One region of the Aliivibrio sp. 1S128 genome, then DNA from elsewhere that is predicted to be linked to it. Evidence: predicted binding sites of a transcription regulator. Region 1 holds the regulator's gene; the other holds the start of a gene.
What was found. The regulator MetJ, encoded in region 1, represses methionine synthesis genes. The targets are predictions, from matches to a motif close to TTAGACNTNTANANGTCTAA.

Region 1 (12,481 bases):
AATAAGAAATAAATAGCACTCAATTTAAATCCTAAAACAACCAAGCCAACTACAGTTAGTCTAACTAAAAAATCAGTAAACATAGAGACCTCACACCATCATTAGCCTGTTGGTATTATCCCTTTAACACAATAGCATCCTACTATAAGCTTATTAACTAATAGAAATAAGTATAGATAATATTATACTTTAGTCTAATGTGCTTTTCCCTACCGCTTCTACCTCAGAACAATTACGTATAGAGGTAATGCGCATTCACTTCAATAATTCATTAGTATTTATCTGTAATAACAACCACTGACATTCCTTTAAGAACGGACTTAGCTAACTGACTTTCTAAGTGAGATTTATGCCGTAGATCCAAAAGGAATATCAATTAAGCCCAGCGATAAAAAAGGGCTTAATTGATAAATAAACAAAAGCTAAATGTAAATATTACACCCTTAATGCTTTTTCCCCACGAGCAATACCAACAACACCACTTCTCGCCACTTCGATAACGTCAGTGACTTCAGACATCGCGGTAATAAATGCATCAAGTTTCTCTGAGGTTCCAGTTAGTTGGATTGTGTATAAAGAGCTGGTTACATCTACGATTTGTCCACGAAAAATATCCGCAGTGCGCTTTACTTCCGCTCGAGCAAACCCACTGGCTTTAACCTTAATAAGTAATAACTCTCGCTCTACGTGATCCGAATCCGTCACTTCTTGCACTTTAATTACATCTATCAATTTATGTAATTGCTTCTGAATCTGTTCAAGCTCCATAGCATCACTCGCTGTAGTGATGTTTAAACGCGATAAAGTAGCATCTTCAGTCGGAGACACCGTTAATGACTCAATATTGTAGCCTCGTTGAGAGAACAGGCCTACAACACGAGATAACGCCCCTGATTCATTTTCTAATAGCAGTGAAATGATATGTTTCATTACGTTCTCTCCGTCTTACTTAGCCACATCTTATCCATTGCTTCCCCTTTAATTTGCATTGGGTAAACATGTTCCGTTTCGTCTACATTAATATCAACAAAGACCAATCTATCTTTCATTGCTAACGCTTTTTCTAGACCAGATTCCAGTTCATCAGGGTGATTAATTCGGATTCCAACATGACCATAAGCTTCTGCAATCGCTGCAAAATCAGGAACAGAACTCATGTAAGAGTTTGAGTGCCTACCTTGATAAATAATATCTTGCCATTGTTTAACCATACCTAAGAATCGGTTATTAAGATTAATAATCTTTACAGGAATATCATATTGAAGCGCCGTTGATAGCTCTTGAATATTCATCTGAATACTACCGTCACCAGTAACACAAACAACAACTTCATTAGGATGAGTAAACTTAACGCCTAATGCTGCAGGTAAACCAAAACCCATTGTTCCTAAGCCACCAGAGTTTATCCAACGACGCGGCTTATCAAATGGGTAATAAAGCGCGGCAAACATTTGATGTTGGCCTACATCAGAAGCAACGTAAGCGTCGCCATTGGTTAATTTATACAGTGTTTCTATCACTTGTTGTGGTTTGATTTTATCCGGTGATGCTTTATATGCTAAGCAATCACGAGCACGCCATTCAGATATTTCACTCCACCACGCTTCCATCGCATCGGTATCATTATGTCCATCTTGATCTTTCATTAATGACAACATTGATTCAAGAACTACGTCAGCAGACCCAACAATTGGTACATCTACTTGAATGTTTTTAGATATAGATGAAGGGTCTATATCTATATGCATAATCGTTGCATCGGGACAGTATTTTTCTAAATTATTCGTCGTACGATCATCAAATCGAACACCAATACCAAAAATTAAATCCGCATTATGCATTGCCATATTGGCTTCGTAAGTTCCATGCATACCTAGCATTCCTACGGAATTTTTATGCGTACCAGGAAAAGCACCTAATCCCATTAAAGTGCATACAACGGGTAAATTTAAGCTTTCTGCCAATGTAAGAATTTGCTTATCCGCTGAAGAAATTATGGCTCCACCACCAACATACAGTACTGGTTTTTTGGCGGCTAATAACGTTTTTAACCCTTTTTTAATCTGTCCTTTATGCCCTGTCGTTGTTGGATTATAAGAACGTAATGAAACCGACGTAGGATACTGATAAGGGAATGTAAATGCGGGACTCATGACATCTTTAGGTATATCAATAACAACAGGGCCAGGGCGTCCTGTAGATGCAATATAAAATGCTTTTTTGATGATTTCAGGAATGTCTTCGGCTTTTTTAACTAAAAAGCTATGTTTAACTATCGGGCGAGAGACACCTACCATGTCGCACTCTTGAAAGGCATCAGTGCCAATCATATTGTTTGGTACGTTTCCAGAAAGCACTATCATCGGAATAGAGTCCATATAAGCTGTCGCTATCCCTGTAATCGTATTTGTTGCTCCTGGACCGGAACAAACAAGAACGACTCCAGGTTTCCCGGTAGCGCGGGCATAGCCATCAGCCATATGTGTAGCGGCTTGTTCATGCCTCACTAATACATGTTGAATAACGTCACTCTTCATGTGCAACGCATCATAAATATCAAGAACAGAACCCCCAGGGTATCCGAATATGTGCTCTACACCTTCATCAATCAAAGATTGTACGATCATCTCTGAGCCAGATAACATTTCCATATTTATCTCCAGACATTAAACCCTCTAATAAACGACATGAATTACCGATTATTAGTGATTTACATAGTTAGGGCTTATTTTTAGCCTAAACCGAAATTAATTAGATTAAGATCCTATGTAAATGGTGATTTACGATAACAAAAATCAACATTACGAAACAACTTTAACCTTTTCGCAGCACTTTGGTCTAGAGGGTATTTGACAGGTTAGAATATAGCTTCACTTAAAAGGTAAAGTTCAGTTATTAAGACTATTGAAAGCAAACAAATTCAGTGCTAAAAACCAATAAATTCAAAATAAAAAGAGATAATAAAAAATAACACCACCATATTAAGGTAGCTAATGATCTCATTTTTTATAGGCATAAAAAAACCAGTCTAAATAGACTGGTTTATACGCTCTAACTAAAAGAAAATTTACTTATCTTTTTTCTCTTGCTTTTCGCTATACATCTCATCAATTTCGTTTTGGTAACGTTCACTGATCACTTTGCGACGCAACTTTTGAGTTGGTGTTAATTCACCTTTATCCATCGAGAATGATTTAGATAATAGCGTGAATTTTTTCACTTGCTCAAAACGAGCCAGTTCTTTTTGTAGATTTGCCACTCGTTTTTCTAGCATCTCAACAATTTCACTGTGCTTAACTAAATCCATACGGTCATGATAAGCAATATTTAACTCTTTAGCGTATTCTTCTAATGCATCGTAACAAGGGACAATCAATGCTGAAACAAATTTACGAGTGTCCGCAATAACTGCAATTTGTTCGATAAAGTGATCTTTACCGATAGCACCTTCAATCACTTGCGGTGCTATATATTTACCACCTGACGTTTTCATAAGCTCTTTAATTCGGTCAGTAATATATAAATTACCTTCCTTATCAAACTCACCAGCATCACCCGTTTTTAAGAAGCCATCTTCTGTAAAGTTTAGAGCGGTTTCTTCTGGTTTATTATAATACCCTTTCATAACCATTGGGCCACGAACTAGGATTTCATTCTTTTCACCAATTTTAACTTCAGCGCCAGGCATTAATGTACCAATAGAGTCTGGATGAAACTTACCATCTTCCCAACATGAAATAGTGGCAGTGGTCTCTGTCATGCCATAGCCCAATTTAACATTAACGCCAAGAGCATGGAAAAAACGACCAATGGTTGCATCTAATTTAGCGCCTCCACAAGGCATGAAATTAATATTCCCACCTAGGATCATGCGTAATTTAGAGAGAACTAATTTATCTGCCACCTTATAAGCTTGCTTTAGAGCCCATGATGGTTCTCGACCTTCTTGTTTACACACCGACATTTTTGCTCCCATGTTTACCGCCCAAGTAAACATCACCTTACGATGAGCAGGAGCACGAGATACTTTTTCATGTACTGTTGAAAATATTTTCTCATAGAAACGAGGAACCGCACACATTACCGTTGGTTTCACTTCTGTTAGCGCTTCTTTAATTAGGTTTGTATTTGGTAAATAACAGTTTACAGCACCTTTGTATAAAACATAAAAAGTCCAAGCACGCTCAAATACATGAGAGAGAGGTAGAAAACATAACGATACATCTTGCTCAGTTAACGCTAAGTTTGTGTTATGCCCAGCTAACTGAGAGCCAATATTAGTGTAATCTAGCATTACCCCTTTTGGCTCCCCTGTTGTGCCAGAGGTGTAGATCAACGTAAGTAAATCATCCATCTCAGCCGTATCAAGACGGTGAGTTAATTCTTCTTGATGTAATTCACTTGCTGTTGATACGAAGTCATTCCATGAAACACCCGCTTCATGATCATTTAAATCAATATCATCACTTAACGCTACAATATGAGTCAATTGTGGACATTGTTCAAAAATTACAATAGCCGAATTATATTGCGCTTGTTCACCTACAAATAATATACGGATATTAGCATCATTAATGACATAGGCCGCTTGTGTTGGTGTATTCGTCGGATAAATTGGAACAGGGACTGAACGTAATTGCATAGTTGCAAAATCAGCAACCGTCCAACGAGGCATGTTATTGGCAAAGATCCCTACTTTCTCTTGTATTTTCAATCCATGAGCTAATAATGCCAAAGATAGAGTATCCATTTGTTGGCCAAACTCACCCCAAGTAATATCACTCCATGCTGAGCACTGAGTATCACTCCAAGCACCACATTTACGTTCACGTAATGCAGTGTCATTTGCTCTAGTTGCAATGTGCTGGCGGATCTCTTTTACAATATGTAGGTTTTGAATAGTCATCTCGTATCACCTTTAGGCTTACAGGTGTAAGCTATAATCTGCACAAATTGTACAAGTGGTAATAAAAAAGGCAACTGTTTCTCTGTATAAAATGTAAGTATTGTTGTGTGAAACTCATTTCAAGATAACTCTATTAACAAAATAATTATTTAAACTCTACATTCTGTTTATATCGTATGTATACCAACAAAAAAGGCAGCCATTTATAGGCTGCCTTAATCTCGTTTTTTAGTATGAAAACATGGTTTAAAACATCATTCCTTTGCTTGAAGCAACGACTTCCTCACCACAGATAAGCATTAATTGATCTCTCATCCAAATATGACCTTTGTCTTTTTGGTATGAATCATGCCAGCTTAAGTAGCCACGAATGCTTTTTGATTCGATTGGCAGCGGTAATATCATCAATTGTTCGCGATTCTGCATTGAGCTCACTAACCATTTAGGCGCTACTGTTATTAAATCTGATTGAGATACAACATACAGAACATTACTGATGCTTGCGCCTTTATAGGCCTGTTCATACAGAGAATCCATATAAAGATGATCAGCAAATCCTTTTGTATTTTCAACACGAGCAGGAACCGCGTGTTTTTCGTTTGCTAATTGTTCTTTCGTAATCCCGCCTTGAATACGCGGGTGATTAACTGAAGCAACAACAACTAATTCATCCGTAAATAGTTCAGTGCTCATGTAGCCAGGTTCATCAAAACGCACGTAATCAATCACAAAGTCTACTTCTTGATATCGTAATTTTTGAGCGATATCTAGATCATATTCACCTGATAGCTTTAAACTAATATGAGGTGCTTTTTGTTGAATATCTCTCAAAATACGTGGGGCAAAGCGCATGTCTGATGGGCTGCAAATTGATAGCTTAAATTGTCTTGCTGAGCTTTCAGGAACAAACGTAGAACTAGGCAGTTCATTTTTAACTAATTGTAATGCTTGGCGCATTGGTGCAAACAATTGACGAGCTCGTTGAGTTGGTTGAATTCCACGGCCATGACGAATAAATAATTCATCATTAAACATTATCTTTAATCGAGATACCGCATTACTAACCGCAGGTTGTGACATACCTAAATTTTGCGCTGCTCGAGTAATATTTTGCTCTTGCATTACAGCATCAAACACCGTCAATAAATTTAAATCGACACTACGTAATACTTGTTCTGAACTTGTTATTGATGTTGATTCTTGGGTAGGTTCTGTACTCATGGATGACTCTCTCAATCGGCAGTTTAATTCAAATTAAATAACAGAGAATGACTACAGGTCTTATTGTTATGTCGAGATATTGACCCTGTATATATTAGCCACTACTCAATTATCATCACTGAATATATTTTTAAAATCCATAGCACTAAAAGAATTTTAATTTTAATTTATGCTTAATTAACATGAGTAATTAAATATTATCTATAAATCAGTCAATTAAGAAAAAACATAAAATAATCTAAACTTACCCCAATTCCGTTTTTTCCTACAAAATCAACAAAAAAGCCATGCAAACCTGCATGGCCAATCAATATTAGTGAACATTAACTAGGTTAAAAAAGAGCAGCTATTCGATTTAAATCAGATTGAATTGCACCAGCAGTTACTTCCCTTCCTGCCCCCGGGCCACGAATAACTAATGGATTATCTTTATACCATTTACTTTCAATCGCAAAGATATTATCGCAAGGTAATAAGTTAGCTAATGCATGATGATCAGAAAGAGCTTCGATACTTACTGTTGCACTGCCATCTTTATTTAAACGAGCAACATAGCGCAATACTTTCTGCTCTCTTTGGGCTTTTTCTAAACGCTCAAATAAGGCGTTATTGATCAGCTCACCTTTCGCTAAAAAATCATCCAAACTGACATCTTTCAATTCAACAGGAACGAGAGATTCTACTTTTACTTGAGTTGGTTCGATTTTCAATCCAGCTTCACGCGCTAAGATCACCAATTTTCTCATGACATCAGAACCATCTAAATCATTTCTAGGATCTGGTTCAGTTAGGCCTTGTTGCCAAGCGAGATCAACTAGCTCAGTAAACGGAACATCACCATTATATTGTTGGAACAACCAAGATAATGTCCCTGAAAAAATACCAGATAAAGCTATTATCTCATCACCACTTTCACGTAAATCCCTTACTGTGTGGTTAATAGGGAGTCCCGCTCCGACGGTCGCATTATATAACCAATGACGACCTGTTTTTGTAAACGCATCAATCACGGCTTGGTATTCATCGCTTGGTGCAGAGCCAGCCACTTTATTTGCAGAGATCAAATGTATCCCTTGCTCCGCAATTTTACTGTATTGCTGTGATAACTCTGGACTTGCCGTTACATCTAAAACAACAACATCATCGTACCCTTGAATTGCACCAATTTTTTCGATCCAATCAAAATTGTCATAAGGAACCGCTTCATCATCAAACTTTTCAACAATTGAGCCGCTATCTAAGCCATCGAAATCAAACCAATTACGATGGCGATCGATAACACCAATTAACGAAAATTGCATTCCGTGACGTTTTTCAAGATGGCGCTTTTGTTGAGTAAAAAGCGATAACCACTGAGATCCTATATTTCCATGACCACATAAGACTAAGCCTACTCTTTTTTGCGCTTGAAATAGGTGTGTATGCATCGCTTTAATAATTGACGTTGTATCCACTTTACGCAAAATCGCAACCAAGCTTAATCCTGATTCTGATTCACATACAAACTCTAATGGGCGATTCTTTAATTGATGATAAAAACCATGACTATGAATGGCATTACTTGTCACGCCAGCCCCAACGGCTGCAACCATTGAGTAGCCTTCCTTTAATTTAATTTCAGCATGTACCGCCGAGTTTTGTAGCACATCTAATGATTCATTAACGACTTCAGAGGTATACGCCAATAAAAGCGTATATTGATCATCTTGTACTTCCAATGCTAGAGGCTGTAACTGAGAACGAGTAAGTAAAGAAAGGACTTCTTGTTTTGCTCGTTCAAAATCTTGCCCACGACCAAAACCTAATTGGATTAAATACACATCTTCTAATGAAGTGACGATTTTTGCACCACGACCAGAAGCTAATACTCGCTCAATACGAGTAGAACCAGATTCAGGTTGATAACTACAACGCAAACTCAAATCCAATGCACTTTGCGCAACGGGTTGTAACGTTCTGCTGTGTAATACAGGAGCCGCTAATCGAGCCAACTCACTCGCTTCATCTAAACGCAGTAGAGGCAGTAAACAAGCATCTTCCACTTTACGAGGATCGGCACTAAATACTCCAGCGACATCACTCCAAATAGTAACGCGAGAGACTTCAGCCAATGCCCCTATCATGGTCGCTGAATAGTCAGAGCCATTACGACCAAGCAGAACGGTTTCTCCTTTTTGGTCGCGAGCCATAAATCCAGTAATCACGATTCGTCCATGGGGGTGCAACGCTATTTGATCTTTAAATAATGGCCATGATAATGCGCGATCAACCTCAGGTTGACAGCCTCGCTCTGCTCTTAAAAAAGAACGTGAATCTAAAGGTATCGCTTGCAAATCAATTTGATTTAAATAGGCAGAAAGTAATCGAGATGACCATACTTCTCCATGACCAAGAATATCCGCTTGTTGGACCTCAGTTAGTGGCGCGTGCAATTGGCCAATAGCAATCAGCTCTTTATGCAGTAGCTCAAGTAGTGGTTCCGCATTTTCAGCGCTAAGTAATTCTGAAATCAGCTCTTGTTGGTACTTACGTAAAGATTCCAAGATTTCATGTGCTAATCGGCCATCTTTTAATAAACCATCGAACCATTCTAAAATTCGGTTTGTCGTATTGCCCGCAGCAGACACGACAACCAGATCATGCTCACTTGAGTATTCTTTTAAAATAGTCGCGACACGACGATAGCATTCTGGATCGGCAAGGCTACTGCCACCAAACTTATGTAACTGACGTGGTACTAATCCTGTCATTACTTCACCTCTGCAGCAATAACGAAGGCTTGTTTCAGATCCGCGATAAGATCACGACTGTCTTCTAACCCAACAGAGATACGTAATAGTGTTGGAACTAAACCCGCTTCAGCTTGTGCTTCATCCGACATAGCTCGATGAGTCATGGTGCCAGGGTGAGCAATTAAACTTTCTACACCACCAAGAGATTCTGCTAGAGAAAAATATTTCAACGCTCTGACAAATACCTTCAATTGCTCTAATGAACCATTTAATTCAAAACTTAACATCGCACCAAAACCAGTTTGTTGGCGTTTTGCTATTTCATGACCAGGGTGCTCAGGCAAACTTGGATGATAAATTGTACCGACTAATTCTTGCTCTTGAAGACATTTCAATACTTCGATTGCATTCTCTTCATGCACTCGCATACGAGCACTAAGCGTACGAATACCACGCAATGTTAAATAACTATCAAATGCAGTTCCTGTGGCGCCAATACAGTTGCCCCACCATGCAAAATCGTCCGCATGCTCTTGGGTTTTAGCAATTAACACGCCACCAACGACATCAGAATGTCCGTTAATGTACTTAGTTGTAGAATGAAGAACAAAATCAGCACCAAGAGTTAAAGGCTGCTGTAATACAGGAGAAAGAAAGGTGTTATCTACGGCAACTAATGCACCGACTTTTGCGGCTTTTTGACAAATATTCGCAATATCTACCACACGAACTAATGGGTTCGATGGTGTTTCTAATAAGATAAGTTTAGGCTTTTTAGCTAATGCCGCATCCAGAGCATCTTCATTTGATTGGTCAACAAACAAAGTATTGAAGTCACCTTTATTGGCACGACTATTAAACAGTCTGTACGTTCCACCATAACAATCATGAGGCGCAACAATAAGATCATCAGGACCAAGTAACGCAGACACCATAAGATTAAGAGCCGCCGTGCCGCAGTTTGTAACAATCGCCCCCGCACCACACTCTAAATCAGACAAGGTAGTTTCAAGTTGGGTTCGGGTCGGGTTTCCTGAGCGAGCATAATCATACTTAGGAACATCACCAAATTCAGGAAAGCTGTAATTGGTAGATAAGTAGATAGGTGGCACAACCGCATTATGTTGTGAATCAGTTTCAATGCCAGTACGAACGGCAATAGTTGCAGGTTTTCTCTCGCTCATCATTTCCCTTCCAAACTGCTAAGCAGTAGTCTGATACCAATCAATTTAATGAGATATAAAGCAGTAATTTTCTACTCTTCTATCTCAGATGACTGATATAATCTAATCCATAAGTTATATTCTTCTACTCTACCATCACAAAATGAGACGTCAATACTTCTAGACGTCTATATATCTTTGCTTATAGCCGTAAATATCGCTAGAATTAAGCCATCGTATTTTAAACAACAATAATTCAGAACGAAGGTGAGCAATGGCTGATTGGAATGGTGACTATTTAAGTCCTTATGCCGAGCATGGTAAAAAAAGTGAACAGGTAAAAAAAATTACCGTGTCAATTCCAACGAAGGTACTTCAAATACTTACTGATGAGCGAACTCGTCGTCAAGTAAGTAACCTACGTCACGCAACAAACAGTGAATTGTTGTGTGAAGCATTTCTTCATGCTTATACAGGGCAACCTTTACCAACAGATGAAGATCTACGTAAAGACCGTCCCGATGATATTCCAACAGAAGCGAAAGCCTTAATGACCGCTATGGGCATTGAATTCGAAGCATTTGATGAAGAATAAGTAACTCTTTATCTCCTCCTGCTGTCTCCTCCTTCTTTTAAACAAATTAGGAGGATTACATTTCTATTTGCTTATTAAATAATCACAGTGCCCTACTTATAATTATAAAGGACTTACTGTGAAAAATAAGATAGCAAAAGCAGCAATAGCACTCGCTATTACTTCTATATTGAGCGCATGTAGCTCAACCTCAGAAACAACACAAATAACCTCTACCTATCAATGCAATCCACAAATGATGGAAGAAAGTAATCATTTACGCATCTACCAAATCATGGTGGAAAGCTTTGTTGATGGTGATAACAGCATTGGTCATGGCACAGGTTACGGCCCGAGTCATCATAATGGTGATCTACAAGGGATCATTGATTCATTAGATTACATTCAATCATTAGGTATGAACGCCATTTGGATGACGCCTATTTTTGAATCCGCACCAATTGAAGGCCAAGACCATTGGGCTGATAAGCTGGATGCAACCGGCTATTTCGCAACTGATTTCTTCAAAATTGATCCTCGTTTTGGCACATTGGAAAAGGCTAAAGAATTAGTAGAAGAAGCTCATAAACGCGGGATCTATGTCTTATTTGATGGCGTATTTGGACATCATAAAGAAGGGTTAATTAAGCCATCACCATCAGGCTTGCTTCCTAGTGGTAGCAATAATCCTGTTGATTACCCTGCCAGTGAAGATTTTTATTCTGAAGTCGCAGCTTATTGGATTTCTGAATTAAAAATCGATGGCTGGCGATTAGATCAAGCTTACCAAGTCCCTACAGAATCGTGGGTAAACATCAGAAAATCCGTTGATAACGCATCAAAAAACACAACGTATACGAATAATAAAGGTGAACAAGTTAACCCTCTCGGTTACATGGTGGCAGAGATCTGGAATAACGAAAACTACATTACAGAAACAGGTTATGGAGAAGAAGGGAACCCAGCATTATGCTCTGCATTCGATTTTCCTTTGCGTTTCCGAGTGACTGAAACCTTTGCAGTCAATGAAAGTAGCGTGGGAAATAAAGGGGGCGAATGGCTTAATGAGGGAATGCAAATGCATGAACTCTACCCTTCACACGCCACTCCAAATCTAATGCTAGGAAACCATGATGTCGTTCGCTTTGGTGATTTATTACAACGTGGTGATATTGCCGAGCCAAGTGAGAGTAATTATTGGTTACGTCATAAAGCTGCTCTTTCCTTTCAAGCTGCTTATACCGGCCCTATCACTCTTTATTACGGAGATGAAATTGGCGATCAAATTGATGGTTTCTCTAACAAAGAAAATAAAGACACTTGTGCCATTAAAGGGTTATGTGATGATCATATCGCTCGCTCATCCGCCAAAATAGATGACCTTACTGCAACACTAACACCTGACCAACTTAACTTAAAAAACTACGTCTCAGAGTTAATGACTTTACGTATTGAAAACCCAGCATTATCGGAAGGCGTTAGAACCAATATTATTGCAAATAAAGCGGTATATATAGACCATAAACAAACAGAGAATAATGCAATTATATTTATGGTTAGCACTCAAGAACAAAGCCAAACGCTTTCCCTTGAAGCTGAACAGATAGCGTCAAAAGGTAATTTAGTCGATTTATTAACAGGCCAAATATTTAGCCCTAACGAAGGTGTATATACAATTCCTCTATCTAACTTTGAAAGCCGCTTTTTAAAGATAGAAGAACCAAACTCAGTAGGACCTAAAAAAGCAGAAAAAGAAATAGCGTTGTATGGCAATGGTTTTATGGCTCAGTGTGATAACCCGACGGTAGCTGATACTAACGCCCCAATAAAAGAGACTTTATATCTCGTGGGTGATTTCTCTGATTCTCGTTGGGGCCATAAAGCA
Region 2 (12,481 bases), 250 kb from region 1:
GGGATGTCCGCTTCCGCCAATTGCTCAAATACCCAGTCTCGAAATTGGATACGTAATGCTTTATCTAATTTACTGAAAGGCTCATCTAGCAAGGCAACATCGGGTTTTGCTAATAGCATTCTAACTAAGCTTATTCTTGCTCGTTGCCCACCTGAGAGTTGGTTTGGGAATGCATCAGATAATTGTTCTAATTGAACGTTTTTAAGTGCTTGCATTGCTTCTTTTTTTCTTTGTATGCCTTTGACTTTATTGGGTAAAGCAAATGCAAGGTTTTCCCAAATACATAAATGAGGAAACAGAAGATCTTCTTGAAATAATATCCCTACTTTTCGTTCGTGAGAAGGGGTTTTATTAACTCGCTTTCCATTAACCGTAATCTCACCTGAATAACTAAAATCACAACTTAAATGTCCAGCAATGACGTTTAATAATGTAGATTTACCACAACCGCTTGGGCCCATAACACTAAGCACTTCTCCTTTATCGATAGAGAAAGAGTAATCCGTTAATAAAGGAACGCCATGATTAGTGAGAATGCTGAGATTTTTTATTGATAGGCTCATTACCTGTCACATTCCTTGTTTTAGATTTAAATGAGAACGATGAGAGTAGAATCGTCCGATGAAGATAGCCAAGCTAAAGAAGATGAACGGTAACAGCGCTTGCCATAATCCATACAGGGCTGTAATTCGACGGTCGAAACCACTAGAGAGGGCAACCGCTTCTGTCGTTAATGTGATAACTCTGCCTGCACCAAGCATTTGTGTTGGTAGGTATTGAGCCAAACTCACGCTGATGCCTATTGCCCATGCGTATAAAATAGCGGGAAGCAACAAAGGAAGTTTTATTTTTATCCAACAGTGCCATGGAGATTTACCAAGGCTTAATCCTGTTTGAATCAGACGTTGATCAAAACTGCGCCATGGCCCATCTAAAGCAAGAAAAATATAAGGGAATGAAAAAAATACGTGCGCCCAAAGAACCCAAAACCAATATGACTCACTTGAAAAGTAAAGAGCACTTACTTGCAAACCAAATAATAAAGAGAGTTGAGGCACTAACATTGGAACGGCAATTAATAGCGGGGGGATATGCCAGCGATGTTTGATTTTAAATTCATGCCCAAGTAATGAAAAGGCAAGCGCGATAGTCGCTGACACTGTGGCGATAATAACGCTGTCCATTATGACGGGCAGTAAGCTTGTCCACTCATTATCCCAAAAACGAAGAGTAAAAACGCTTGGCAATAGATCGGGGAAACGCCACCGTTGGGCAAAACTCCATAGCACCATGATGGGTAATGATAAAATAATTATGCCAGCAATCGTGACGAAAAAAGATAAGCCAGGTAAGCGAAACCCCATTCGACCAGATATTTGCCAGTGGCGACAGTGTGTTGTTATTGCCCATTCTAATAAGCGGTGCAGTCCAATAAGTAATAAACATAGAAACAGAAGAATTATTGCCCCTGCCCCCGCTCTTGGTTGTAATTGAATGTCAGGATCGGTAAACCATTGCCATACTAAAACAGCAAAGGTTGGTGGGTTGGTTGAGCCAATAATTAAGCTGACATCAACCACTGATACGCTATAAGCAATGATAGCCAATAAAGGAAAACGTGCCTTTTTTAGCCATTGTGGGAACACACATTTCCACCATATTTGATGGCGCTGATAGCCTAGACTAGCGGCTACCTTTGTTGTTTTATCTATATTGAGTTGTTGCATAATAGGAATGCTCATTAAAAGAAGAAAAGGCACTTCTTTAATAATGAGCATTAAAATCAAACCGATATTGATTGAATCATTAATAATAATTGGAAAATTAACGTTACCAATAGGATTAAGCAGTCTGGCAAGCATCCCTGTAGGAGAAAATAAAAAAGCAAAACCAATAGCGAAAGCGACATGAGGCATAGCAAGTAACGGGGAGAGTAAAAATTCTATTTTTTTCCAAACAGGAAGTTTCCACGTACTTTGTAAAATAATAAAAGTAAGTAAAGCGGTAATAAGAGTACTGATAAAAGCGCTACTTAGGGTTAAAAATAGAGAGTGCCAAACTCCGCTCCATTCAAAAACAGAAACGTAGCCCTCTAGAGACAGATTATGTAAACCAATAGGAGGCATATAGCTGAAAGAGGCGCTAAGTACGCCAACTATTCCGGGCAGAATAGGAAGGATGCATACAATAACAAGGAAAATATAAAAAAGAGGGAATATCATTGTCTTGTTATTCATGCCTTAAGTAAAAATAAATAAACGATTCGACTAGGATTATAGGATTGTCCCATATCGTATTGATGATGTATTGAATAAGACTAAAAGTAAACTAAATAGTTCATTTTTATCTGTGGCGTTAATGTTGATAATTGGATTTATTACCAATATCAAAATGAAGTGGCATTTTCCATTTCTGAATAGCTAAAAAAAGAAAAATAACGCCAGCGATGGTCAAACAAATTAATGAGATAACCCATTTTTCCATAGCAAGCATGAAGGTAGCAGCACATAACAGAAATGGAATAAATTTCAAACCTAACACCTTGAAACAAAATGATTCTTTTAATGCTATTCCTGAAAACGTAACAAAAAGAAAGCCAATAGCAATCCAAACTAAATGGCTACCAATGAGTAAACTTAATAGAACTAGGCCAATCCAAGCTGACCAAGTAATGACGATTCTTATTTTTTTATCATAAACATGTAAGTTAGCTGCGCTCATAGCGGAAGAGATCGCAAGAGTAATAAAGGCAAATTCTTTTAATGATCCATCAATTAAGATCAGTGACATATCGTTAGCGATAGTAAGGCTGCATAAAAAGAGTGAAAAAGAAAATAATGTAATACCTAAACGGTAAGTAATGACACTGACTTTATCTAGAGAGTCTAATGTCTCGACATGTTCTGTATTTGCCATGTTAAGGACCTAATGTAGAGATTTCATTATTAACTTTAGCATGCTCAGTGAATGTTTATTGTGTGAATTTCGTTGAAAATGTTTAATTTTATCCTATTCATCAAGGTTTACTTTTCGTATTTGTAATTATTTGCTGTGAATGTTTTTCTAATAAGTAAAAATAGTAATTTTCATCACATAAAAGATGATTTTAAATCTGCGAGATGTATACTCCTTCCCCCAATACAAGCCGTCACATGGAACAGTGAATGACCCCAAGGACTCGGACCAGCTACTGTTAAACAGCTTGTAAAGGAACCCAAATGAACATCTTTTTATCTAATGTTATTCCGTCTTCTTGGAGTAACTATTTTATACCTCTATCGTCATCTACTATGGCGAGTCCTTTCGTTTCTTCATATTTACCTCAATTTATTAAATAGGCATTATTATGACCATTTTATTTAGCCTTATAGGCATGTGCGCGCTTATTTTTTGCGCGTGGGTATTTTCAGAGAAGCGTTCAGCTATCAATTGGAAAACCGTCCTTAGAGCCCTTTTTTTACAACTTTCTTTCGCGGCTCTTGTTCTTTATTTTCCTTGGGGACAAATGGCGTTGGCATCGCTAAGTAGCGGGGTATCGAGTTTATTGGGTTTTGCGGATGAAGGCATTGCCTTTCTATTCGGTGATTTAGCTTCAACTGGTTTTATCTTCGCAATTCGTGTCCTACCAATCATCATCTTCTTCAGTGCGTTAATCTCCGCTTTATATTATTTAGGTATCATGCAAAAAGTCATTGCTGTATTGGGCGGTGCAATCCAAAAATTCCTAGGTACTAGTAAAGTTGAGTCATTAGTTGCGACGGGTAATATCTTTTTATCTCAAGGTGAATCTCCTCTACTAATTCGTCCATTCTTACCTCAAATGACACGTTCAGAACTCTTTGCTGTAATGGTCGGTGGTATGGCATCGGTAGCTGGTAGTGTTCTTGGTGGTTATGCTGGTCTAGGTGTTGAATTAAAATACTTAATTGCAGCAAGTTTTATGGCAGCACCTGGCAGTTTATTGATGGCTAAGATCTTAGTTCCTGAACAAGAAACTCCGGTTGATCAACATGAATTAGCCATTGATAAAAGTGAACAAAGTAACGTGATTGATGCGTTAGCAAGCGGCGCAATGAACGGTATGAAAATCGCAGTAGCGGTAGGTACAATGTTGATCGCGTTTGTGAGTGTGATAGCTATGCTAAACAGTGGTCTAGAAATGGTTGCTGAATGGTTTGGTTTTGCTGGCGTGACATTACAAACTGTTTTTGGTTACTTATTTGCACCAGTTGCTTGGATTATCGGTATTCCAAAATCTGAAATGGTAATGGCTGGTTCTTATATTGGTCAAAAAGTGGTATTGAACGAGTTTGTTGCGTTTATTGATTTTGTTCAGCATAAAGATCAATTGTCAGCATACAGCCAAGTTATTATTACTTTTGCATTGTGTGGTTTTGCGAACGTGAGTTCTATTGCGGTTCAACTCGGTTCAATTGGTATTATGGCACCAGAGCGTCGTGCAGAAGTGGCAAATATGGGTTTTAAAGCGGTACTAGGTGGTACGTTAGCAAACTTAATGAGTGCGTGTTTAGCGGGTCTGTTCTTTAGTTTATCACTGTAAGATAATTAAATATAAAAAGCCCGTGATGCTTGTTTTTATTAACAGTGCACACGGGCTTTTTGTTATCTATCATTTATTAATTGTGTTTAATTCCCACGTTAGCCAATGACAATTTGACCTAAGACGTAACCAAGCATACACGCAGAAATGACACCAATTAAGCCAACGGACATAAATGAATGGTTAAAGTAGTATTTACCAATCTTTGTTGTACCTGAGCTATCAAAGTTAACCGTTGCAATGTCTGATGGGTAGTTTGGAATAAAGAAGTACCCATAAACAGCAGGCATTAAACCTATCACTAATGCAGGCTCTAAACCTAGAGCAAGACCAACAGGTAGCATCATACGAGCCGTTGCTGCTTGAGAGTTAACCACGACAGATACAATGAATAATGCTAAAGCAAATGTCCATGGGTGAAGCGTAACCATATCTACGATGCCAGCTCTAAATTGAGGCATAGCATATTGGAAGTAAGTATCAGACATCCAAGCGATACCAAAGATTGCAATCGCCGCAACCATTCCTGATTTGAATACCACACCATTAGGTACATCGCGAGGATCTGTTTTTGTTGCTAATAGAATCACACCACCAAACGCCAGCATCATCATCTGAATTACGACGGACATTTTGATTGGTGCACCGCCCTCTGTAATCGTTCTAACTTCAGGCCACATAGCGATGATAACGATAGATACAATCGCACCCAAAAAGATCAGTACCGCATTGCGCGCTTTAGTTGGCAGTTGTTCATCTAGAGAGGTTGATGTTGTATTTAAGATTTTTTCACGCCAAACAGGATCTTTTAAACGAGCTTGGTATTCTTCATCATCATCTAATTCTTTACCACGACGTAAGCTGTAAAGAGCGAGCATTAGCGTACCAAATAACGTAGAAGGCACGGTTACCATCAAGATAGACATTAAGGTAATTGAAGCATCTATATCGACTAATTGTGCTAGATAATAAACCACCGCGGCTGAAAGAGGTGAGGCAGTAATCGCAATTTGAGAAGCAACAGATGCCGCCGCCATTGGGCGCTCAGGACGAATGCCATTTTTTAAAGCAACATCACCAATGATTGGCATAATAGAATACACGGCATGGCCTGTACCTAGTAAGAATGTCATTGCATAAGTAACAAAAGGCGCAATGATAGTGACGCGTTTAGGATTCTTTCTTAAGATCCGCTCTGCCACTTGTAACATATATTTTAGGCCGCCAGCCGCTTCTAATATCGAAGCACAAGTGACTACAGCTAAAATGATTAACATTACGGTGACTGGTGGTGAGGTTGGCGGCATTTTGAAGATAAATACTTCAATAACTAAGCCAATCCCAGAGACTACCCCTAGACCTATTCCACCAAATCGGGAACCGATATAAAGCACGAGTAACAAAAAGAGAAATTCAAAATACAACATAGAGCCACCTGCATAAATGCAATTTATAATTAAAATCAACTACAGGCATTAATACCTTATATTTCATAGGGTTTTATTGAGCAAGTTCTCATTTGGTTTGTTGTTGGTTTTATAAATAGAGGATATGTTGATCTGAATTAAATGAAAGGTCATTTTTTATAAAAAAACAAAAAAATGGGCGCTATCTATCAGAATTTTCTGGTTATTATATGCTGGGAATAGGTGTTAATCAGATGATTAACACCTAATAAATATTAATCTCGGGTAAAGTTTTGCTCTGAAAAATGGTCCAAGTCGTATGGTGTTTGTTGGTAAACACAGTAATTTAACCAATTAGAAAACAACAAATGACCATGGCTACGCCATGTTGCTTTGGGTGGGATCTCAGGGTTGTCACCAGGGTAGTAATTGAGTGGTATTGTTGGTTCCATGCCTTCACCTAAATCACGAACGTACTCATGATGCAGAGTGAATGAATCATACTCTGGGTGGCCTGTGACAAACACATTTCGCTTATCTTTGGTTGAAGCAAGGTATACACCAGCTTGTTCAGATGTTGCTAGAATATCCAGATCAGTGTGTTCATTCAGGTAATCTGCAGAAAAATCAGCGTAACGAGAATGAGGTGCTAAAAATTCATCATCAAAACCACGTAAAATAGGGTGGTGTTGGTCAAGATTATCATGCTTATATACCCCTGATAATTTCTCTTTACGGGTGCGTTTGGGTAAATCATAAAGCAGTTTTAGCCCTGCTTGAGCAGCCCAACAGACATATAAGCTAGAAGTAACATGGTCTTTTGCCCACGTCATGATGGTTTGTAGGTGATCCCAATAAATGACATCTTCAAACTGCACTAATCCCAGTGGAGCCCCCGTAATGATCAGTCCATCAAAATTTCGGTTTTTAATACCTTCAAATTGGCGATAAAAGGTATCTAAATGCTCAGTTGGCGTATTTTTACTGGTGCGATTATCTATACGTAATAGCTCAACATCCACTTGTAATGGGCTATTTGATAGTAAGCGTAAAAATTGTGTTTCGGTTTCAATCTTCTTTGGCATCAAATTTAAAATGATCACTTTAAGAGGACGAATGGCTTGCGTGGTGGCGCGAGATTCTTGCATGATGAAAATGTTTTCTTCACGTAATACTTCGGCTGCTGGGAGTTGGTCTGGTATTTTTATTGGCACAACTTATCCTTAAGTTATTTCTTATTTGTAGCGTTCTATACGTCTATACACCTAAGCTACCTTATTATGAATAGTGTGTCGATAGTAGAAAGGGATCCTATATACCCTTTCGATATTTATTCACTTTATTATTTAATAGGTAATTGAAAAGCCAATCTGGGCTATTTGCTCGACTTTTTGTATTAATTCCTAGCCATTAAATCGTATTGCCAATATTTATGTAAAAATGTTTTACGTTTCAGCTATCTTGTTAGCCTTCAGAATATAGTTAGAATCAATGGCATACCAATAAGGTATTATCTATATATATCAACAACCTGTTGATTGAAAAGGTAACGTATTCCTCGATGAGAATTATAGAAATGACAACATTAACAGAAAAATCAGGCATTACTCTTATTAAATCTGGCAGCTTTAAATTAAATGATCTTAGCCAATTACTAAATGTATCAGGTCTGAAAAGTGATATGGCAGAAGTGGCTGTAACTAACAATACAAACTCATTAACTATGGGGCATTTTACAATGTCTCCAGGTGTTGAATTTGAATATTTCTATGATTCAGTAGAATACAAAGTAATTACTAAAGGTAAGATTGTAGTACGTGATGTAGATGGCAATAAATATGTTGCTGAAGTAGGCGACGTACTTTTATTCTCTCCAGATGTAACCGTTATTTTTGATGCAGAGAGTAATGGCGAAGCAATTTATACCGCTCATCGTCAAGCTGCAGAAGATTTTGCACCAGCTAAATAATTAAAAATTAATTAATGTTTAAAAGGGCTTCTTACTAATAATCAAAATTGGTAAGCAAGCCCTAATTGACTCGTTATTATAGGAAATAATCTCAGCATTAAATACTCGATTCATAGCGACCTCTCGCCCCTACGGAAACACTTCCTGCAACATCACCAACCGACCATTACAATCTTAATCATTTGTTATTTACCTTACCCACAGTGAAAAAGAGTTCTTTTTTTGTTCATTAGTTTTGACTACAGCACTTTAAATTAGCCTTATCTAATATTCATCTTGTTAAATTTGATTTTGCTAAATAAGTATTGACTAATATACCGTTCGTACGTATTCTTATCAATATGTTCAAAAAACAAACTAATGAGTAATAATGATGACTATTCCATGGGACTCTCTATTTGGCGGAATGCTGTTAGGTGTATCTGCTACTTTACTACTTTTATTCAATGGTAAAATTGCGGGTATTAGTGGTGTACTTACGGGATTAATGACACCGAAAAAACGTGATTACGCGTGGCGATGGCTATTCGTGCTTGGCATGATAAGTGGTGGTATCGCAGGTGTGCACTTTTTAGGCGCAGAGGTTCCTAGTGAATATTCAACGACGACAGGAATGCTTATTATCGCAGGATTACTCGTCGGGATAGGCACACGCTTAGGTAATGGTTGCACAAGTGGTCATGGTATTTGTGGTATTGGGCGTCTTTCAGTTCGCTCAATAGTTGCCACATGTATATTTATGGCTGCTGCTGCGATTACCGTTTTTGTTCGTCTTCATTTACTTTAATAGGAGTAAGGTATGAATAATGTATTGTTTCGTTTAGTTGCTCTTATTTCTGGTGTGTTGTTTGGTCTTGGTATGGTGATATCTGGTATGGCAGATCCCCAAAAAGTCATTGGTTTTTTAGACATCGTAGGGCAGTGGGATCCAAGCTTAATGTTTGTGATGGGAGGAGCGTTACTTGTCTTTATGCCTGCTTATTTCCTCTTGATAAAGCCTAAATCAAAACCTGTGAACGCAGAAGAATTTTGCTTATCAACCAATACTACAATAGATAAGCGATTAGTTACGGGTGCTGCTATTTTTGGATTAGGCTGGGGTATTGCTGGTGTATGCCCAGGACCTGTTGTGTCTAGTCTTGCTTTAGGTAATATGGATGTCATTGTTTTCTTTATTGCTATGATTGCAGGCTTAGGAATTACTCATAAAATGAGCCAATAGAAAATAAAATAGCTTTCCATTATATCTCTCACCCTAAAAGACATTGAAATAAGGCGTTCACAGCTAAAGTGAGCGCCTTTTTTATGCTTGTGACTTTTAGTTAGTAAGTATAGATTTGGCGTTCATGCTTTTCTTGAATAACGTCACAAGCTATGTTTAATAGTGAAATTCTTAATGATGGATATATTAGTTGTGTTTTTAGGTTTATTTATCTTTATTATCCATACATTATTCAAGGTTATAAGTTGATAAAAGTTGATCTGTTTACATTCTATTTATGTTGCGTTAATAATTAGTAAGTTTCATTAATATTAAAGATAAGGATATTAATGAGAAAAATGATGTTCTTATGTTATTTGATTTATCTGTGTTTTTTATTAAAGCCTTATATATCAGCCTATTAACTTATTTTCTGAATGGTGTTTATAGGGCGAATCTTGATGGATCCTAAGATTCCATTTTTGATATGGTAATAACATATCCTCGAATAAATAGTTTATTTATAATCCCCCTCTCTTTCATAAATAGTATTTTAATTAATCGTGAATCTTTATCTTTTGAGATGTGTAGGCTATTTATATTAATAACGATTTAACACTAATGAGTATCTTATGGTTGGATTATGTTTTCAAATTAATGACTGGACTCTTGTCATTGAAGAAAATAAATTATATCGCCAAGATAGGGAAGTCTCTGTTGAGCCACGTTTAGTTAATCTATTACGTTTTCTGGCTCAGCATTCAGGTGAAGTTTTTTGTCGAGATGAGCTCATTAATCAGGTTTGGGATGGGGCATTTGTAACAGATCAAGTCGTCACCCAGTCTATTTTTGAGTTACGTAAGATCTTAAGAGACGGTCGATTAGATAACGCAAGGTATCTTGTGACCGTACCAAAGCGTGGTTATAAGTTAGTCGCGGAAACAAAACTGATTAATTTTGAAGATACAGAGTTTTGGAAAGCTAGCGATTGTACTACGTTTTCAACGGGAGCTCCTACTTCTCAATCAGATTTTCAAAATAAAGCGCTAGAAAGAGAAGAAGAGGAAAAGTACCCTGATCTTTCTTTTCCTTCAGGCCCACTTACTCGAGCTATGACGACGATATCTAAAGACGTCGAAAAAGAGAAAAGTAAGCAAGGTTCTAGTTTTAATTCTTTCCATCGTTGGAAATTACTCGCTTTTGATGCCTTTCTTGTGTGCATTATTATTACTGTCATTATATCGACAACGTATCAAGAATCGGCGACACGTATTACAAAGGCTATTGATATCGATCTAATTCAATTTAGCTACCATGAAAGTCGAAATCAAAAAGATGATACTGCGTTTTTAGCTGATGGGATCAGCCAAAAATTAATGGCAGATATAGCCAGTGTTGGCAATTATCGTGTTCAATTAGATAAAACGGTATTTACTACGGGGATATTACCGGGAAAAGTAGTGAATGTTAGAGTCGAAGAACAACAAAATAAAACCTATTTGGATATTGAATATCGCAGTAATACGTCAAATAAAGTGCTGTTTAGTCGCCAATATAGAATGAAAAATACAAACCTAGATGATGTATTACGTCAATCATCTTTGGATTTAATGAGAGCATTAGGTATCTCAGTATCTAAAGAACAAATTGATATCCTAATGCTTGGTTTGCCTAAAGAAGAGGGATTGCTTGAAATGTTAATTCAAGCGAACCATTACATTAATCAACCCGATCCTGAGTTGTTTGAACAAGGTATTAGACTACTAGAAAAAATATCAGTACAAGAACCGGATAATGGCTACATATTAGCGGAGTTATACATTGCTTATAATGCATTTTCTGCGCTTAATCCTGAGCTGGAATTAAATGATAATACGTTGAAAATTGAAAGTTTAAGCCAAGATCTTGTTGCTGGTTATACGAATAATACGGAGGCAATACAACCAACCCGTATTTATGAAGCGTTAGCTATGAATGCGATTAAACAAGACGAAAAAGAAGAAGCTCAGAAGTACCTCAATTTGGCTTTTCAAAGAAGAGAATCTGCTTTTTCTTTTATACTTCAAGGTAAGTTGGCTGAATTAAACGGCAATTTAGAGCAAGCAGGGGATGCATATAGTCGAGCATTCTATATGGATACATCGTTAGAAACGTATACATTAAGTGAAAATTTAGTCTTTTATAGTGACTTAGAAACGGTTGCTTATTTCATGTATAGAGCGGTGACACCAAGTGAAATTCGATTAATGTAATCATCATGCTGTTGGAAATAAAAAAGCCCGTCGTAAGAGATACGACGGGCTTTTTTCATTTATGATTTAGGAAAGTATTTATGCTTTCTTTTTCTTTGGGTGCCATGCACCTTCTAAATCATCAAGTTCTGGGAACTTAGTACGATCAAACTCTGGCGTTTTACCCGCTTTAAGTTGAATTTCGTAATCTTTAATGATCTTGATAGCCAACTTAGAAAGTAGGATTAATGCAATGATGTTGATTAACGCCATCATGCCCATAGAGGCATCAGCTAGACTCCATACCACAGGTAGAGAAGCGACAGAGCCAAACATTACCATGCCAAGAACACACAGACGGAAACCAAATAGGCCTTTCTTAGAGTTACCATTCAAGAACATTACGTTTGTTTCAGCGTAGCTGTAGTTCGCAATGATAGAAGTGAAACAGAACAGAAGAATAGCCAGTGCCATAAAGTAGCTTGTCCAACCGCCTAACTCATTGGTTAGTGCTTGTTGAAGAAGGCTGATACCAGTTGCAGCATCAGGTTGGTCCATTACGCCAGAAAGCATAATCATTGCAGCAGAAGCCGTACAGATAACGATTGTATCGACAAACACACCTAGCATTTGCACAAAACCTTGTGATGCAGGGTGGTTAGGGTTTGGTGTAGCACTTGCTGCGATGTTAGCAGCTGAACCCATACCGGCTTCGTTCGAGAACAGACCACGAGCGATACCAGATTGCATCGCTTGCGCGATAGTATAAGCAACACCACCCGCCGCGGCTTCTTGCCAACCGAATGCGCTCTTAACGATAAGCGTTAATACTGCAGGAACTTCAGTAATGTTCATTACGACGATGATTAATGCAATGGCAAGGTAACCAATCGCCATTACAGGAACAATTTTAGATGATGCAGTAGCTACACGACGTAACCCACCCATAATGAAGAAAGCAGATACAGCAACAATGACAACACCCATGATGGTTTTATCAAAACCAAATGAGTGATTTAACGCGTCAGTAATTGTGTTTGCTTGAACAGCATTAAAGACCAAACCAAATGCGATGATTAAGAAGATAGAGAAAAGTGTGCCCATCCAGCGTTG

Region 2: metA (homoserine O-succinyltransferase) is a predicted target of MetJ. The motif match lies at 7,217-7,236, and genes of this name have one in related genera.

The regions. Positions count from the first base shown of each region.
Region 1 is NZ_MAJV01000003.1:254,942-267,422, forward strand. It holds gene ilvN (acetolactate synthase small subunit) at 436-930, opposite strand; gene A6E03_RS03025 (acetolactate synthase 3 large subunit) at 930-2,651, opposite strand; gene A6E03_RS03030 (long-chain fatty acid--CoA ligase) at 3,068-4,906, opposite strand; gene leuO (transcriptional regulator LeuO) at 5,153-6,127, opposite strand; gene A6E03_RS03040 (bifunctional aspartate kinase/homoserine dehydrogenase II) at 6,460-8,877, opposite strand; gene A6E03_RS03045 (O-succinylhomoserine (thiol)-lyase) at 8,877-10,043, opposite strand; gene metJ (met regulon transcriptional regulator MetJ) at 10,297-10,617, shown strand; gene A6E03_RS03055 (alpha-amylase family glycosyl hydrolase) at 10,736-12,481, shown strand, end outside.
Region 2 is NZ_MAJV01000003.1:856-13,336, reverse strand. It holds gene A6E03_RS01880 (ATP-binding cassette domain-containing protein) at 1-563, opposite strand, end outside; gene A6E03_RS01875 (ABC transporter permease) at 570-2,222, opposite strand; gene A6E03_RS01870 (DUF2301 domain-containing membrane protein) at 2,356-2,916, opposite strand; gene A6E03_RS01865 (NupC/NupG family nucleoside CNT transporter) at 3,347-4,561, shown strand; gene A6E03_RS01860 (anaerobic C4-dicarboxylate transporter) at 4,660-5,988, opposite strand; gene metA (homoserine O-succinyltransferase) at 6,243-7,181, opposite strand; gene A6E03_RS01850 (hypothetical protein) at 7,490-7,936, shown strand; gene A6E03_RS01845 (YeeE/YedE family protein) at 8,304-8,723, shown strand; gene A6E03_RS01840 (YeeE/YedE family protein) at 8,736-9,158, shown strand; gene cadC (lysine decarboxylation/transport transcriptional activator CadC) at 9,770-11,389, shown strand; gene A6E03_RS01830 (sodium:alanine symporter family protein) at 11,468-12,481, opposite strand, start outside.